2 regions of the Paenibacillus rhizolycopersici genome follow, and region 1 is predicted to be linked to the other one. Evidence: predicted binding sites of a transcription regulator. Region 1 holds the regulator's gene; the other holds the start of a gene.
What was found. The regulator Rex, encoded in region 1, represses fermentation and respiration genes when NADH is low (regulators of the CRP and FNR family bind a similar motif). The targets are predictions, from matches to a motif close to TTGTGAAATATTTCACAA.
Positions count from the first base shown of each region.

Region 2: a site for Rex is predicted at 2,570-2,587, ahead of IM700_RS17880 (DUF2249 domain-containing protein). Genes of this name have one in related genera too.

Region 1 is NZ_JADCNN020000005.1:50,309-58,314, reverse strand. It holds gene IM700_RS07275 (tetratricopeptide repeat protein) at 1-205, shown strand, start outside; gene dinG (ATP-dependent DNA helicase DinG) at 393-3,248, shown strand; gene IM700_RS07265 (redox-sensing transcriptional repressor Rex) at 3,267-3,935, shown strand; gene IM700_RS07260 (amidohydrolase) at 3,932-5,230, shown strand; gene IM700_RS07255 (cell wall elongation regulator TseB-like domain-containing protein) at 5,259-5,744, shown strand; gene IM700_RS07250 (phosphotransferase) at 5,842-6,843, shown strand; gene IM700_RS07245 (hypothetical protein) at 6,996-7,529, shown strand; gene IM700_RS07240 (AAA family ATPase) at 7,522-8,006, shown strand, end outside.
Region 2 is NZ_JADCNN020000019.1:64,717-72,722, reverse strand. It holds gene IM700_RS17895 (YtpI family protein) at 1-259, shown strand, start outside; gene IM700_RS17890 (DRTGG domain-containing protein) at 316-1,650, opposite strand; gene IM700_RS17885 (YwiC-like family protein) at 1,703-2,425, opposite strand; gene IM700_RS17880 (DUF2249 domain-containing protein) at 2,654-2,887, shown strand; gene IM700_RS17875 (hypothetical protein) at 2,905-3,264, shown strand; gene IM700_RS17870 (DUF2249 domain-containing protein) at 3,265-3,501, shown strand; gene IM700_RS17865 (TIGR04053 family radical SAM/SPASM domain-containing protein) at 3,573-4,679, opposite strand; gene hemG (protoporphyrinogen oxidase) at 4,670-6,109, opposite strand; gene ilvB (biosynthetic-type acetolactate synthase large subunit) at 6,283-8,001, shown strand.

The DNA of each region.
Region 1 (8,006 bases):
GACGAACAAACGGCTTCGTTCCATCATTTACAACGCACTCGGATGCATTGAGGCGCAAAAAGGTGTGTTTACCAAAGCAAAAGAGTACTTCAAGTTGGCTCATCACAGCGATCCGTCCTTGCCCGAGCCACTGGCCAATTTGGAGGCCTGCACGCACAGCACGGGGAAATTGCATTACAGTCCGGAACTGACTTCCTTATTGTAGGTCTCATTCCGATTGAACGCACTTATTTACGGCTTGAATCATGTAGCGATGCGAAATTCCGCTTAAAGCGGCGCATCGCTTGTTTTGTTTTGTGATTTTTATTACAGATCCCGTTTGTATTAATTTTCAAATCGGTTATCTTCTGTTATGCTGTAAAGAGACTGGAATGAAGGGACAATTAATAGCAATGAAATACGCAGTGCTTGATTTTGAAACGACGGGTAACCAGTCCTCCGATGAAATTATTCAAGTGGGACTTGCCATTATAGAACCGGATAAGACGATATCGCAGGTGTATCGTTCCTTCGTGAAACCAGGTGTTCCGATCCCTCCTTTTATTACGGGATTGACGGGAATTACAGAGGAAGATGTCAAGGATGCGCCGGAGCTAGACGAAGTGATGGTGGAGATGGTTCCGCTTCTAAACGACGTCGTCTTGGTCGGGCACAATGTTGCATTCGATTTTAATTTCTTGCAGAGCGCTTTGGACAAAACAGGCTATTTGCCGTTTACCGGCCGCATTCTGGATACGATGGATTTCTTGAAAATCCTGTTTCCTTCGCTTACTTCCTATCAGCTCGGGCTGGTGGCGGCGGAGTTTGGAGTGGAGCATGATCGGCCGCATCAGGCGGACAGCGATGCGCTGGCGACGGCACTCATTTTCCTGAAATGTGTGGAGGAATGCGCGCAGCTGCCGCTGTTGACTTTGCAGCGTCTGGCCGATCTGTTTGCAGGCGAGGACAGCGATTTGGGCTGGTTTTTCGATGCGATGACGCAGGAGAAGGAACGCGAGGCGATGCCAAGCGAAGATGGTTTCGTGTACTATCGTCAATTCGCCCTGCAGGTGGAGGATTGGCTGGACATTCAAGCGCCAAGGGACAGTTCGGATCGAAATCCGCTGGCGGATGTGACGTTCGAGCAGTTCATGGAACAGGTTCGGGAACGGCTGCGAGAGCGTTTGCCGCAGTATGAGGAGCGAGAAGCCCAGAACATGATGCTGAATGAGGTCATGAGGGCTTTCGAGGAAGACAAGCATCTGCTGGTCGAAGCCGGAACGGGGACCGGTAAATCCTTGGGATATCTCCTGCCGGCCATTTACCACAGTGTAAAGAATGAAGAGAAGGTAATGGTCAGCACTCATACCATCAACCTGCAGGAGCAGCTGCGGGAGCGCGACGTGCCGCTATTGACGGAAGTCGTGCCTTTTCCTTTCCGCGCAGCCGTATTTAAAGGAAGGCAGCATTATTTGTGCTTGCGCAAATTTGAACATAAAATGAATAGAAAAGACTTCGCAACACCTAAAGAAGAGGTGATGACGGCCGCGCAAATGGTTGTGTGGCTGACACAAACGGAAAACGGCGACGATGAAGAGTTGAATCTCGGAAACCGCGGCGGCGACTTCTGGGAGACGGTAGCCAGTGAATCGGAATCCTGCTTAGGCCGATCCTGCCCCTGGTTCCGCAAATGCTTCTATCATCGTGCCAAACACGAAGCCGGAGTAGCGGACGTGGTCATCACGAACCACTCTAAATTGTTTACGGACATTCAGGCCGGGCACCAGCTGCTACCAGGCTATGAGCGGCTGGTCATCGATGAGGCGCATCATTTGGAAGATGTGGCCGGCAAGCATCTTGGCATTCATATGAAATACTTTACGGTGGTCCATACGCTGACCCGGTTGTTTAAAGACAGCAAGACAGGGCAGTTGGCTAATCTTCGGAGCTCGATAGATGCGTCGTCCGCGGAGAAAGCTGCGGAATGGTGCGCAGTGATCGATGGCATCTACCCAACGTTGGTGGATGTGAAAGAGAGCTGGGACAAGCTCAGCGAGCTGCTGTTCAGCTTGATGCCGGATCGCAGCGATGCGGCCCCCGGCGATCCGGGGCAATTCGTATATCGGCTGCTGCCGACCCGAAAGCCGAAGGATTGGGAGACACTGACCGCGCTCGAAAACCAGATTTACGTGGGTCTGGGCGACGTGCTTCGCAAAGGGGATCGTCTCCTGTCCGAGATTCGGGAGGAGCAGGATGATTATGCTGCGGAAAGCCTGCTTACCGATATCAGCGGCTTGTTTAAGGATTTAGCTGGAGAACGGGAATCACTGCGGTTTTTCATGAAGCTGGAAAGCGAAGACACGGTTTATTGGATGGAAGCCAACGGGAATTACCGCAGCCGCTCGCTGCAAATGTACGCGGTGCCGATTGACGTTAGCGCCCAGTTGAAGGAATTTTTCTTCGATCGGAAAAAAAGCGTAGTTATGACTTCCGCGACATTGTCAGTCGATAAGTCGTTTCAATATATGATCGAGCAGTTGGGTCTGACGGAGGCGGCGGAAGAGGAACGGTTGATTACGTCGATGTTGCCATCTCCGTTTAATTACCGGGACCAGGCACTCTTAGTCATTCCGCGTGATTTTCCGAGCGTAAAGGGCAGCGTGGGAGATGATCACTTCATTAACACGTTGGTGCAGTCGTTGGCAGATTCCGCGGTGGCTACGCAAGGCCGCATGCTGGTGCTGTTTACGTCCTACCGGATGCTGAGACAGGTGTATGACCCGCTGAAAGAGTTGCTCTCGGCGCAGGGGATCACCGTCATCGGGCAAGGGATGGACAGCGGTAGCCGTTCCAAGCTGACTCGGCGCTTCCAGGGTCAAAATGCATCGGTGCTGCTGGGGACGAGCAGTTTCTGGGAAGGGGTAGATATCCCCGGCGAGGCGCTGACAAGTTTAGCGATCGTGCGGCTGCCTTTTCAACCGCCGAACCATCCGCTGGTGGAAGCCAAGAGTGAGCGGCTGCAGCGGGAGAAGAAAAACCCATTTATGAAGTTATCCGTCCCGCAGGCGGTTATCCGCTTCAAGCAAGGATTCGGGCGACTCGTCCGTTCCTCGCAGGATCGTGGCATCGTAATCGTTTATGATACCCGTATCCTGGAGTCTTACTATGGGAAGTATTTTTTATACTCTTTGCCCGGACCGAAGATGGAGCATATGCCGATGAATCAAATGGTACCTCGCATCTCGGAATGGTTGAATCCCGAAGCCTAAACCGCTTTATTGATCGCATTGAAGAATAGGGGGAAACGAAGCATGAAGTCAGAAAAAATTTCGGACGCCGTCGTCCGCAGACTGCCGGTTTACCTGCGTTTCTTGAACGAACTCAGCCGCAGGGAGGTCCCCACGGTCTCCTCGCAGGAGCTGGGCCAGAAGTTGGATCTGAATCCCGCGCAAATCCGCAAGGATTTAGCGTATTTCGGCGATTTCGGTCGGAAGGGGATCGGCTATGACGTGGCTTACCTAATCGAGAAGATTCAACAGATTCTCAACCTGGACCAGCAAATTAACGTGGCGTTAGTCGGTGCCGGTAATCTAGGGCAAGCCCTTTCGAATTATAATGCTTATTTGAAGGATAATATGAAAATCGTCGCCGTGTTCGACGCATCGCCAGCAAAGATCGGTACCCAAATCAACAACATCACGATTCAACCGATTGAGGAGCTGGTAGCTACGGTACGAGCGAATAATATCCGTATTGGGATCATTACGGTACCTGACACAGAAGCCCAGCGCGTGGCAGACGAGCTGGTTGCGGCCGGGATCGGAGCCATCCTGAACTTCGCGCCAACGATTCTCAAGGTGCCGTCGGAAGTGCGGATTCATGCGGCCGATTTCACTACAGACCTGCTTAGCTTGGCATATTATCTGGAGGATGGAAAGGAACAAGCCAACGTATGAGTCGTAAATGGTTAATTAAGAACGGGACGTTTGCCGTACTGGAGACCAATCGCCCCGTGATTCATGGATATATGCTTGTTGAAGGCGATTCGATCACCTATATCGGAGAAGAGCGCCCGGAAGGCGTGGAAGGCGCCGAAACGTTTGACGGCAAAGGCTTGTTATTTTTGCCAGGACTGATTAACACCCATGGTCATGCGGCGATGTCGCTGTTGCGCGGTTATGGGGATGACATGGTACTGCAAACCTGGCTGCAGGAGAAAATGTGGCCGATGGAAGCCAAGTTTACCGCTGCTGACGTTTATGCTGGAACGGCGCTGTCCGTACTGGAAATGCTTAAAGGCGGTACGACCACGTTCTTGGATATGTACGATCAGATGGACGAAGTCGCCAAGGTTGTCGAGGAATCCGGCATTCGCGCCGTACTGATGCGCGGAGCGATCGGGCTATGCTCGCCGGAAGAGCAGGATCAGAAGCTTAAAGAAGCGATCGCGTTTGCCCAGAATTGGCACGGTAAAGCGGAAGGACGCATCACGACGATGATGTCGCCTCATGCGCCATATACCTGTCCGCCGGCTTTCATCGAGAAGTTCGTACAAGCCGCCCACGATCTCGATCTACCGATGCATACGCATATGTCGGAGACACGCGCCGAGGTGGAGCAGAACGTGAACGATTACGGCGTTCGCCCGGTAGAGCACCTGCGGAAGCTGGGCATGTTCTCCCGCCCGACGCTGCTCGCCCATGCCGTACATTTGACGGACGAGGAAATCGAGGTCTTGGCTTCTCATGGCGTTACCGTCTCTCATAATCCGGGTAGCAACTTAAAGTTGGCCAGCGGCGTTGCCAGAGTACCGGAGCTCCTGAAGAAGGGAGTGGTGGTATCGCTGGGTACTGACGGTGCAGCCAGCAACAATAACCTGGACATGCTGGAGGAGATTCGTTTGGCCGCGCTGATTCATAAAGGCGTATCCGGGGATCCGACGGCGATTCCGGCTCTAGAAGCACTCAAGATGGGGACGGAGTACGGCGCGAAGTCGGTCTTCTTGCCGAACACCGGGAAGCTTGCGGCTGGCATGAAGGCGGATTTCATCGCCTTGAACACGGAGCAGGCTCATTTTCTGCCGCGAACGGATTTCATCTCGCACACCGTGTATTCTGCTGGACCAAAAGACGTGGAGCACGTTTGGGTGAATGGCAAACAGGTCGTCAAACACGGGGCTTGCCTGACGCTTGATGAGGAGCGTATTCGGCACGACGCTCAAGCTGCGTTCGAGGGACTGCTGGCACGGTAATACGCTAGGATAGGAAAGGAAGAGAAGGTTGAGGAAGCGAACCCAATGGATTCTGCTGTCCATCGTGATCCTGTTGATCGTGCTCCTTGGTCTCCACCGGTTTTATCTATACATTCATGAGGATACGTGGAGAGCCGAAAGAGAGGCCGTTCAACAGGCGAAGCAGGAGACGGACCTGGTCCAGGGAGACGAGGTGTGGAAGTCGGTATGGGATGAAGTCACCTGGGTCGTGCAGGGGGAAGACGAATCCGGACGTAAAATGATGGTTTGGCTCCGAGAAGGACAGGACCCTGAGGTGCGATTGCTATCGGAAGGGAAGTCCGAGAATCAGGTTCGAGCCATCATCAAACAGACGTTGCCGGGTATTCAGGTTGTCCGTCTGCTGCCGGGCATTTACAATAACCAACTGGTCTGGCAGCTGTTCTACAAACAGAAGGACCACCACTATTATCGGTTCTTCAGTTTTACAACGGGCGAACCGCTACCGGAAGTGTTCACCCTGCCGAATCGCTGACGGGTCGTCGTAAATAGAAATATTCCTAATAAACGGTTTCGAGGTTTAGGCGAAAAGCCTGAATGGCGAGACCGTTTTTTTGTAAGGAGGGAAAGGCATGGAGTTGCTCGATCCAGCAGGGCAAGAGAATAAGGTGTGGGAAGACTTGAAACAAGCGTTTACCCATCATTTTTCTAGTCCAATCCGGCAGGCTATTCCTATTAAAAGAGGTTGGTTAAATTATAAATGGAAAATTACCACGGATTTCGGTGAATTTGTGCTTAAGCAATATAATAGGGAGCGGTTTAAGTCCTATCGGCCCGAAACGTTGCAATTGGCCTTATCGCAACAAATGCGATTAAGTGAACTTGGTTTTCCGTGCCCTTCGCTTCTTAGCTCGAACGGGAATAGGATGCTTGAGTCGGACAGTGGTGAAAAGTTCATTGTAATGGGGTATTGTCAGGGACTACTGGTTCCGCCGGGACAAGCCAACATCCATCAAGTCTATGATTTAGGACGGGGCACAGGCCAAATGCATCGGTTTTTTAATGACGGGACGTTGGGACGGAAGGAATCCGCCTTGTTTTGCCCTCCCGCTCGCGAGGAGCGATTGGAGCATTGGATTACGCTTCAGGAGCAAGCTCTTCGCAGCGGCAACCTCTTATTGTCGAGTGAGATTGAAACGCAACGCATTGCAACGGAAAACGTTGACCTGGGACGATTTGAACAGATTGCATCGGGGTGGGCGCATCGGGATCTTTGGATGGACAATTTGCTGTTTAATGAGAGTTCTGTGGCTGCGGTCCTGGATTTCGATCGCTTCAATTATGATTATCCCCGGCTCGATGTTGCTCGAGCTGTGATGTCATGTGCGTTTAGCGATCACTTGGACCTGACTCTGGCTACTGCATTTATGGAAGGGTATCGACAGGAGGTAGAAGCCCCATTTGAGACGGGGTACTTAACGACATCCCTGCAAATGCTGTGGTACATGGAATGTGTCTGGTGGATTCATGGGCAGATGGATCCACATAGCGCGCCTCCCGCGCGCTTCGCCAGGGAGATGAAGTGGCTGGCGGAAAATATCAACCGCTTGCCAGTGATGCTTGAGAATTTGTAGCATTTCGGGGTAGAACTGCTAGCTTCAAATTTTAAATATCTTCACACTTTCCTTCGATATTTGATATACGATGTGATATACTCATATTTGTAGTTTTGATAGACGGGTTGATATACTACAGAGATGATTATTATAGATAAGGGGGACATCACGTGAAACTGCGTATTGGACCAATTGCTGCAAGCATCGCTATTTCCGTCCTTGTGTTGTTTGGTGGATGGTTCCTGTATCGGCAATGGGCGATTGAACGTCCGCTGGAGAATATCGTAAAAAGTGTGGATGGTGTAAATCAAGTCGAAATGGATATCAAACCTGATGAGTTGGCGCTGAAGCTGAGTTTAAAGCCGGGGACCGATCTTGGCGCGCTAGTTCGGCAGATTGAACAGAACGGGAAAGACCAAATCGGCAACCGTACGTTGAAGCTAGACGTGGAGGATCATTCTTCTCCGACATTGGACCTGTTGTGGGAGAACGCGTTGTTCACCGTCGCGCAAGCGATGGAAAACAAGCAATATACGCAAATTACCGCGGCTCTAAAGCAAATGGAACAGGAAAACGACAAACTGACGGCTACAGCGGAAATGGACGAGAAAAACGTCTATATTACTTTGACGGATGGTCAATACAGTAAATTTGTTATTTTGCCGCGTACACCGGAACGAATGGGGGCATGGCCGAATGCGTAAATGGATGATCGAAGCAGCCATCGGATTTATTCCGGTCCTTATCGTATTCTTGGCAGTGACCGGTGTTAATGTTGTTCCGCTTGTCGTAGCTATGGTGCTGTTTGGCGCGTTGTTTACGGCGATCAAAATGCGCAGCGGCGGGATTACGATCGGAGCAGCCGGGGAACGGAAGCGCAAAAAGCGCGGCCTGGCAAAGCTAACCTTCGAGCAGATCGGCGGACAGGAAAGTGCAAAGCAGGAGCTTCGGGAAGCGCTGGATTTTATGGTGCGACAAGATGAAATCAGCAAGTTCGGCATTCGCCCGATCAAAGGGATTTTGCTGACGGGACCTCCGGGAACCGGGAAAACTTTGCTCGCGAAAGCAGCGGCACAATACACTAATGCCGTGTTTGTCGCGGCTTCGGGCAGTGAATTCGTTGAAATGTATGTCGGCGTTGGGGCGAGTCGGATTCGTGATTTGTTTAAGGAAGCGAGAAC
Region 2 (8,006 bases), on a different contig from region 1:
CATCTGCTGCGTGGGCTCGGTCTTCTTCAGCTTCAAGTCGCGGCGTTCGCTCGATCCGCAAACGCGGGGGATGGCGGCCGCCAAAATGAACATCTTTATGGGCGTGATGCTGATCATTCTGGCCCTCATTCAAATGTTCATGTTTAGCGGTTCGACGCTGCGGGTTGTCATCGGCGCCGTGTTTATGGTGCTGGGGGCATTCAACATTTTTGCCGGCATCCGCAACCACGGCTTGTATGCAAGGCAGAAACAGGGATAACCTCGGCCGCTCCGCCGTTAGCTATCCCCGTCCCCTGTCGCTTACCTATCCCAACCTCACGCGTGGTCGATCGACTGCAACGTCATGACCGCCTTGGAGATGAGGGAGTCCTGATACGTCAACATGATCTCCAGCTTACAAGCCCGGCGGCTCATCTCCAGCAGCACAGGAGTGATGACTATCGGGTTTTCAATTTGCACCGGACGCACGAAATAGGTGGTGATATTGTCGACGACAAAGTCGCCGCCGCTGGTGTCCTTGGCCGCGCGAAGCCCCGCCTGGGTCATTAGCGAAGTCAGAACCCCGTGCGAAATCGTCCCCAAATCGGTGGACATCTGCGGCGTAATCATTCCGCGGAAAAATAACTTCCCCTCTTCGTCCCGCTCCTCGGCAAACCCATTCCACATCAAATGCTCAAACGTTTCGCCTAGCTGCGGCTGATTGCGCACGTCCCGCATGGCCTGCAGCACCTCACGACGCGTCACCGACGAGACCAGCTTCCGATTGCGGTCGACAACGGGCAAGAAATCGATTCCTTCCCATACCATGATTTGCGCGGCGGAAGCCAGCGATGTCTGCAGGCCGACGGTAATCGGATGGCGAGTCATACATTTCTCGATGGACTGGTCGCCGCTAAGCTCCTCGACATTCTTTCGGCTGACGATCCCGATGACCCGATTCCATTCATCCACGACCGGAAAATGCTGATTTCCCGTCTCCAATGACAACTGGTCGAAATCGGAAATGTTGCTCGTCGCCTTCAACATATTCACCCGCGGCTTGCGGCTGACGATGTCTTCCACGAGCATGATTTTCTTCTTGATCAAGCGGTCAAACAACGCGCGGTTAATCATGGAAGCGACGGTAAACGTATCATGACGCGATGAAATGATCGGCAAAGACAGCTTGTCCGCCAATGCCTTGACCTCGCGGCTCGTCCCGAAGCCCCCGGTGATCAGCACGCCGGCGCCTTGCTCCAGGGCCAGCGAATGGGCATTGTCGCGGTTCCCGATAATCAACAGGCTGCCGGCGTCGATGTATCTGGCCATGGCATCGATTTTCATCGCACCGATGACGTATTTGTTCAGCGTTTTGTCCAAGCCTTCCCCACCGCCGAGTACATGGCCCTCCACGATGTCCACCACGTCGCCAAAGGTTAACTGGTCGGAGATGTTCCGCGGCTTCTTCTCTACGCGAACGGTGCCGATCCGCTCCTTCGTAATGACGATCCCCAGGTTCTCCGCTTCCTTTACCGCCCGGTAAGCGGTGCCTTCGCTGACGCTCAGCGTTTTGGCCAGCTTGCGTACGGATATTTTCGTCCCGATCTTCAGTCCTTCGATATGCTGGAGCAGCTGTTCGTGTTTTGTGACGCTTTCCTCCGGTCCCTCCAACTGTTATACCCCCCTGCCCGAATCTGTACTATTCTGTATTCATTATACACCTTCAAGCGTAGGTCATCCAGACGGCGGCAAGAACGATAACAGAATAGACAATTTCCAGCATACCGGACGGTTTCGCGGTGATTCCTGTCCGCGGGAACCAGACCGCCCGTGCCAGCAATACCACTGCAGCCAGCCCCAATGCCGGAGACAGAAGCCAGAGCGCCAGAAGCGCCAGGACCAGATGATAGGCTACGGAATAGGAATAGAATCGCTTGTTATTCCGTTCGCGGATAATCGTTTTTACATAAAAGGCGGTTCCGATGAAGTACGCCGTGCTGATCAGGAACAATTCCATAGCCAGCCGGAGATCGGTCCCTCCTCCAAGTTTGTAGGAGATAAATACCATCAGGCTGAATTGCACGATAGCGGCAATATCGTTTAGCAAAGCGCGTTCTCGCTTTCGCTTGGCATAGAGGGCATTGATTGCAAACAGCGGAACGAAGAGGAACGCCATTAGCAGAACGATGGGACGGAACAGAACCAAAGCGGCCGCCGCAGGGACTAACAGCGCACCATAGAACAGCACCGGTTTGCGGAAGCGGGCCGCTTTTCCCGTCCGAATCCACTGCAACAGGGGAAACATCAGCAAATAGATCAGAAGCCAGCAAACAAACAACAGTCCGTGAATCGCCCCGGGGGTAGAGGCGAGCATCCCGAACAGAAACGGAACGACCAGCATCGCCCAGGCTCCGTGCTGATTGGGAATATAATCTCGGATTCGCACGTCATTGGTTCCTCCTTCATCTTCGTGTAAAGCCTAAATTACGGACATTATAATCAGTAGGCCTAAGCATCCCAGTGACAGGAATCACTGGAACCATGGCGTCTTCCGGACAAATCCAAACAGAAATTTTCACCGGCAATTGACTTGTGACTGATATCACAATCATTCTGCTTCCCGTTGATATAATGAGGTCGAATCGTTAAATTTTTAACTTTAGGAGGACTTCACATGAGTCAATTCAAAGCTACTGTCAACGCTACCGAATATCCGCCGCAGCTCAAGCATAAGACGATTTTTGCCGCTTACAATTCCTTGGAGCCGGGGGAAGCCATGCTGCTGATCAACGACCATGACCCGGTGCCGCTCCGTTTTCAGTTCGAAGCGATGCATCCCGGCGGTTTTACTTGGGAGTACATTGAGCAAGGGCCCGAGATGTTCCAGGTGAAAATCGGCAAAAATTAAAGCAGGGGGAATGCCCTATGGCTACGATTACGGTTATCGATGACAAGACGATCCAAATCGCCGTGGAACTGGAGGATGCCTTGCGCATGATTCAGGAAGCGGAGAGCAATCTCGAGCGGTACGCGGGTGAGATCCTCACGATCGCCGAGAAAATGCCGGAATTTCAATACACGTATTTCTGTTTCTACGCCTATGACACCGCCACCTTGTTTGAAAAAATGTTAGGGATCGATCCGAAGCAGTATTTGTCCTTCTCGCTGGATGCGCCGGACTCGTTCTTCTATACTCTTTACGGCGGCATGAAGGGACTTAGCGGTGCGGCACGGCTGTGCCAAGCGTTTGCAACCGAACGGACCGACGTGGAGGTGAATGTGTAAATGGCAGACCGCATTGTTGAACTCGACGTTCGCCCGTTTCTTCGCCGAGGCGAGGAACCGTTCAGTGTGATCATGGACACGGTCGGGAAGCTGGAAAAGGGCGAGACTTTCGTTCTGCACGCCACCATGAATCCCGTCCCGCTTCTAAAGGTGCTTGAAGGTAAGGGCTACAGCCATGCTTCCGAGCAATTGGCTGAGGATCATTGGAAAGTGACATTTGAACCTCTTCCATCCTAATGCCCATCCGTTGGATTTACAAGAATGAAAAGGAGGCCGATCGGCCTCCTTTTTGCATTGCGTGAATTTGCTCACGGTTGATCGTGACTGTTGTAGCCCCGAGGAATATAGGAGCAGTACGGATCGCTTTCCAAATAATCGCCGGTAACCGCATAGGCCCTTGCCCTGGAGCCGCCGCATAGCTCCTTGAATTCGCAGGCTCCGCACTTGCCCTTAAGCAAGGATTTATTTCTTAACTGCTGCAAAATCGGCGAATTTCGATAGATTTCCACCAACGAAGTGTCTCGGACACTTCCGCAATTCACCGGCAGAAAACCACTCGGATACACCTCGCCAATATGGCTGATAAATACGAATCCGTCTCCGTCGTTTACGCCTTTAGGCGATCGGCCGAGTACATCCTTTCGTTTGGGCGTTGCCGAGACCCCCTCTACGGAAGCGGCGATTCGCCTCTGCTGCTGCATGAATACCCGGCGGTAATGGGGCGCTTCCGTCGCTTTAATGCCGTAAGGCATCTCCCGTTGCAGGTCCGCCAGCCAAATCATCACCTGCTCATGCTCTTCCGGTGTAATCATGTCTTTCGTCATTCCCCGCCCCGTTGGTACAAGGAAGAACACGCTCCAGAGCACCGCCCCCATCCCTTTGACCGTTTCCGCGATTCGCGGCAGATCGTTCAGGTTATAACGGGACACCGTCGTGTTGATCTGAATCGGAATCTCCAGCTGTTGTAAATAACCGATCCCTCTGGTCGTCATCTCGAATGAACCCGGTGTGCCGCGGAAATGGTCATGGATCTCCGCCGTCGAGCCGTCTAGGCTAAACGCCCAGCGAGAAAGACCAACCTCCTTGGCTTTGCTTACGGCGGAGAAGGTAACCCTCGGCGTGGCACTTGGGGTCATGGAAACGGGCAATCCCTTCTCATGGATCGCATACCGCGCCAGGTCAAACAAATCCGGTCGCATGAGCGGGTCTCCCCCCGTAAATACAAAAAGCGGATCGTCCATTTCCGCGATTTCGTCGATAAGCTTCTTGCCTTCTTCGAAGGTCAGCTGTCTGGGATCGGGGTGATATTGAGCTTCCGCCCGGCAGTGCAGACATTTCAGCGCACAGGCTCTCGTCAATTCCCAAATGACGATAAAGGGATTCACGTTATAATCTTTATGCTGAATCAGTTGCATTTCGATTCATCTCCCAACCAAGTTAACGCCGCTTCCGCCGCTTCCTTCCCTTGACGAATGCAATCGGGGATCCCCACTCCGCCATACCCCGCTCCGCACACCATAACGCCGGGCATCACCTGCTCCAATTCGGCACGAAGCTCCTTCAGATGCTCCACATGACCAACCGGGTACTGCGGCATCGACTCCGGCAAAGCCGACATTTCGCAAAAGAGCGGTTCGGCTTCGATCCCCATCAGATCCTTAAGTTCAGCAGCCACGCGTCGACGGATCTCCGTCTCCGGCAGCTTCGTCCAGGCCTGGTCTCCCAAGCGGCCGATATACGCACGGAGCAGCACGCGTCCTTCCGGTGCCGTGTGCAGCCACTTGGAGGACGTCCACGTAATTGCCGTAACCATCCGCCCTTCCCCGCGCGGAATCAACACGCCGGAACCGTCCAAATCATGCTGGATCTCTTGTCGCCGGTAGGCAAAAGCCAGATTCGCGACCGAGACGTAACGGATCTTTTCCAAATAGGCCGCTGTTCGAACCTGATCCTGAAGTAGCCGGGCCGAGGCATAGGCCGGGGTTGCCAGGATGACGGCGTCCGCCTCCAAACGTTCGCCCCCAGATAGCTCCAATTCGTAGCGTCCCGCTTTCTTACTCATCCCGTCTACCGCTTGTCCCGTTATGACCTGCTCGCCTTGAAGCGCAGCGGCTAAACCGTAAGTAAGCACGTTCAATCCGCCCTCCAGCGTCAAAAACATGCTGTTATGCCCCCCCTTAGGCATTTCCTCTCGCGGCTTGGGGGAAGGTTGTTTTTTGCTCGCCAAGAGACCGAGAATCAAACTACGATGTTTACGCTCCATCTCCATAAACTGGGGGAACGTTGCTTCCAGGCTAAGCTCCGCCGTATCCCCGGCATAGATGCCAGCTAGCAGCGGCTCGGTCAGGTTCTCCAGCACTTCACGCCCCAACCGTCGATGAATGAAGCCGCCAAGCGATTCATCCCCGCCGCCGCGTCTGGCTGGTAGCACGAGGTCTAACGCGGCGCGCAGCTTGCCGGCCGGCGACAGCAGGCCGGTCTTCACCAATGGCCACATTTGCGTAGGAATACCGAGCATCAGCCCTGGCGGCATCGGGTGAAAGCGGCCATGATGCACAATGTAGTTCTTTTTGGCTAGCGGATTCGTTCCCACCAGCAAATGCTCTAAACCCAATTCCTTCGTCAACTCCAAAACAACGGTTTTCCGCGCGATGAATGAATCGGGGCCTTGCTCTATCGTAAAACCGTCCCGACGCAAGGTGCGAATGTTCCCGCCTAGCCGGTCCGTTTGCTCTATAATCGTTATTCCGGCGTCGATCCCCCGTTCGCGAAGCCACTTCCGGGCGTAATAAGCCGCGCTCAACCCGGAAATCCCCCCGCCGACCACCGCAATGTTTCTGCTCATGATAAGGTTTGCCCTCCTTTGAGCGGCGTGACTCTCCTGCGAGTCCAACCGTCTCATCATTGAATTCCTAGTAATCGTAACCCCTTGATCCGCGCCGTTTTATGACTGGAATCACTCCAAATGCAAACCCCTCGCGATAAAATGGTCAAAATTCCACCGGGAGGTAAGTTTAAATGAACAACATCCATGAAACCAAGTTACCCACCGCCAAAAACGGAGCGGAGCTGCTGATCGAGTGCTTGCGTGCGGAACAGGTCGACACGATCTTCGGATATCCCGGCGGTGCGGTCATTCCGATCTACGATGCGCTGTACGATTGCCTAGAAATCCATCATATTCTAACCCGGCATGAGCAAGCCGCCGTGCATGCGGCGGACGGATATGCCCGAGTCACGGGACAGGCCGGGGTCGCGCTCGTCACCTCCGGGCCAGGGGCGACAAATGCGGTCACGGGTATCGCTAACGCCTATATGGACTCGGTCCCGATGGTTGTGCTGACGGGTCAGGTTTCCACCGACCTGATCGGTCGGGACAGCTTCCAGGAGGTCAATATTTACGGAATGACGATGGACGTGACCAAACATAATTATTCCGTGATGGACATCCGCGATTTGCCTCGAATCGTCAAAGAGGCTTTCCATCTCGCGGTCACCGGGAGACCTGGGCCTGTGCTTATCGATCTGCCCAAAAACATCATGACCGCCCGTACAGACCAAAGGCCCGCCATCGAAGTTCATATTCGCGGATACGAACCCCAATCCGAGATCAGCGAAGAGGCCGTGCGGCTCATTGCCGGCAAGATCGAGTCCTCCCGCCGCCCGGTCCTCGTGGTAGGCGGCGGCGCAGCGGCATCCGGCGCCGCCGAGCAGCTGCGCCAGCTAGCGGAAACTGCGCAAATCCCGGTTGCCACTACGCTGATGGGCATCGGCGCCTTCCCGTCCCGCCATCCGCTCTATCTCGGGATGCTGGGAATGCACGGCACCTATGCCGCGAACCGAGCGGTCCATCATGCGGATTTGCTGATTTGCCTCGGCACGCGGTTAAACGATCGGTTATCCGGCAATGCGAAATCGTTCGCCCCTAACGCCTGGAAGATTCATGTGGACATCGATGATGCCGAGCTGGACAAGAACATTCCCGTGGAGCTTAAGCTCTGCGGGGATATCGGAAAGTTGCTGCGGAGGTTGAACGCTTACGTGAAAGGGCCCGAGAAGACCGATTGGCCGGAGGAAACGGCCGGATGGCAGAGGAAGGTGCCGCATTATAGCGATGAGGCTGCAGGATCGTTGAATCCACAGGAGGTCATTCGGCTGATCGATAAGCATACCCAAGGTAACGCGGTGGTGGCAACCGATGTCGGGCAGCATCAAATCTGGACCGCCCATCACTACCGGTTCTCCCGCCCCCGATCCTTCCTCACTTCGGGAGGTTTAGGTACGATGGGCTTCGGCTTCCCGGCTGCGATTGGCGCGGCCATTGCCCTGGGCGGGCCCGCCGCCCCGCCGGTCGTCTGCATCACTGGGGACGGCAGCTTCCAAATGAATCTGCAGGAGATGATGACGGCCGTCGATTACGGCTTGCCGGTCAAAATCGCCATCCTAAACAATGGCTATTTGGGGATGGTCCGGCAATGGCAGCAGTTGTTCTATGAACGACGATATTCCTCCGTGCACATCACATCCCCCGATTTTGTCGCTTTTGCCGGCGCATACGGGGTTCCCGGGCTCCGGGCGCAGACGCCGGAAGAAGCCGATGCGATCATCCAACAGGCGCTGGCCCTCCCCGGCCCCGTTCTGATGGAATTTAATGTTCGGGAAGAGCAAAACGTGTATCCGATGGTTCCGCCGGGAGCAGGCAACGATCAAATGCTGACCGGCGACGGCGAGAATTAGTGCCC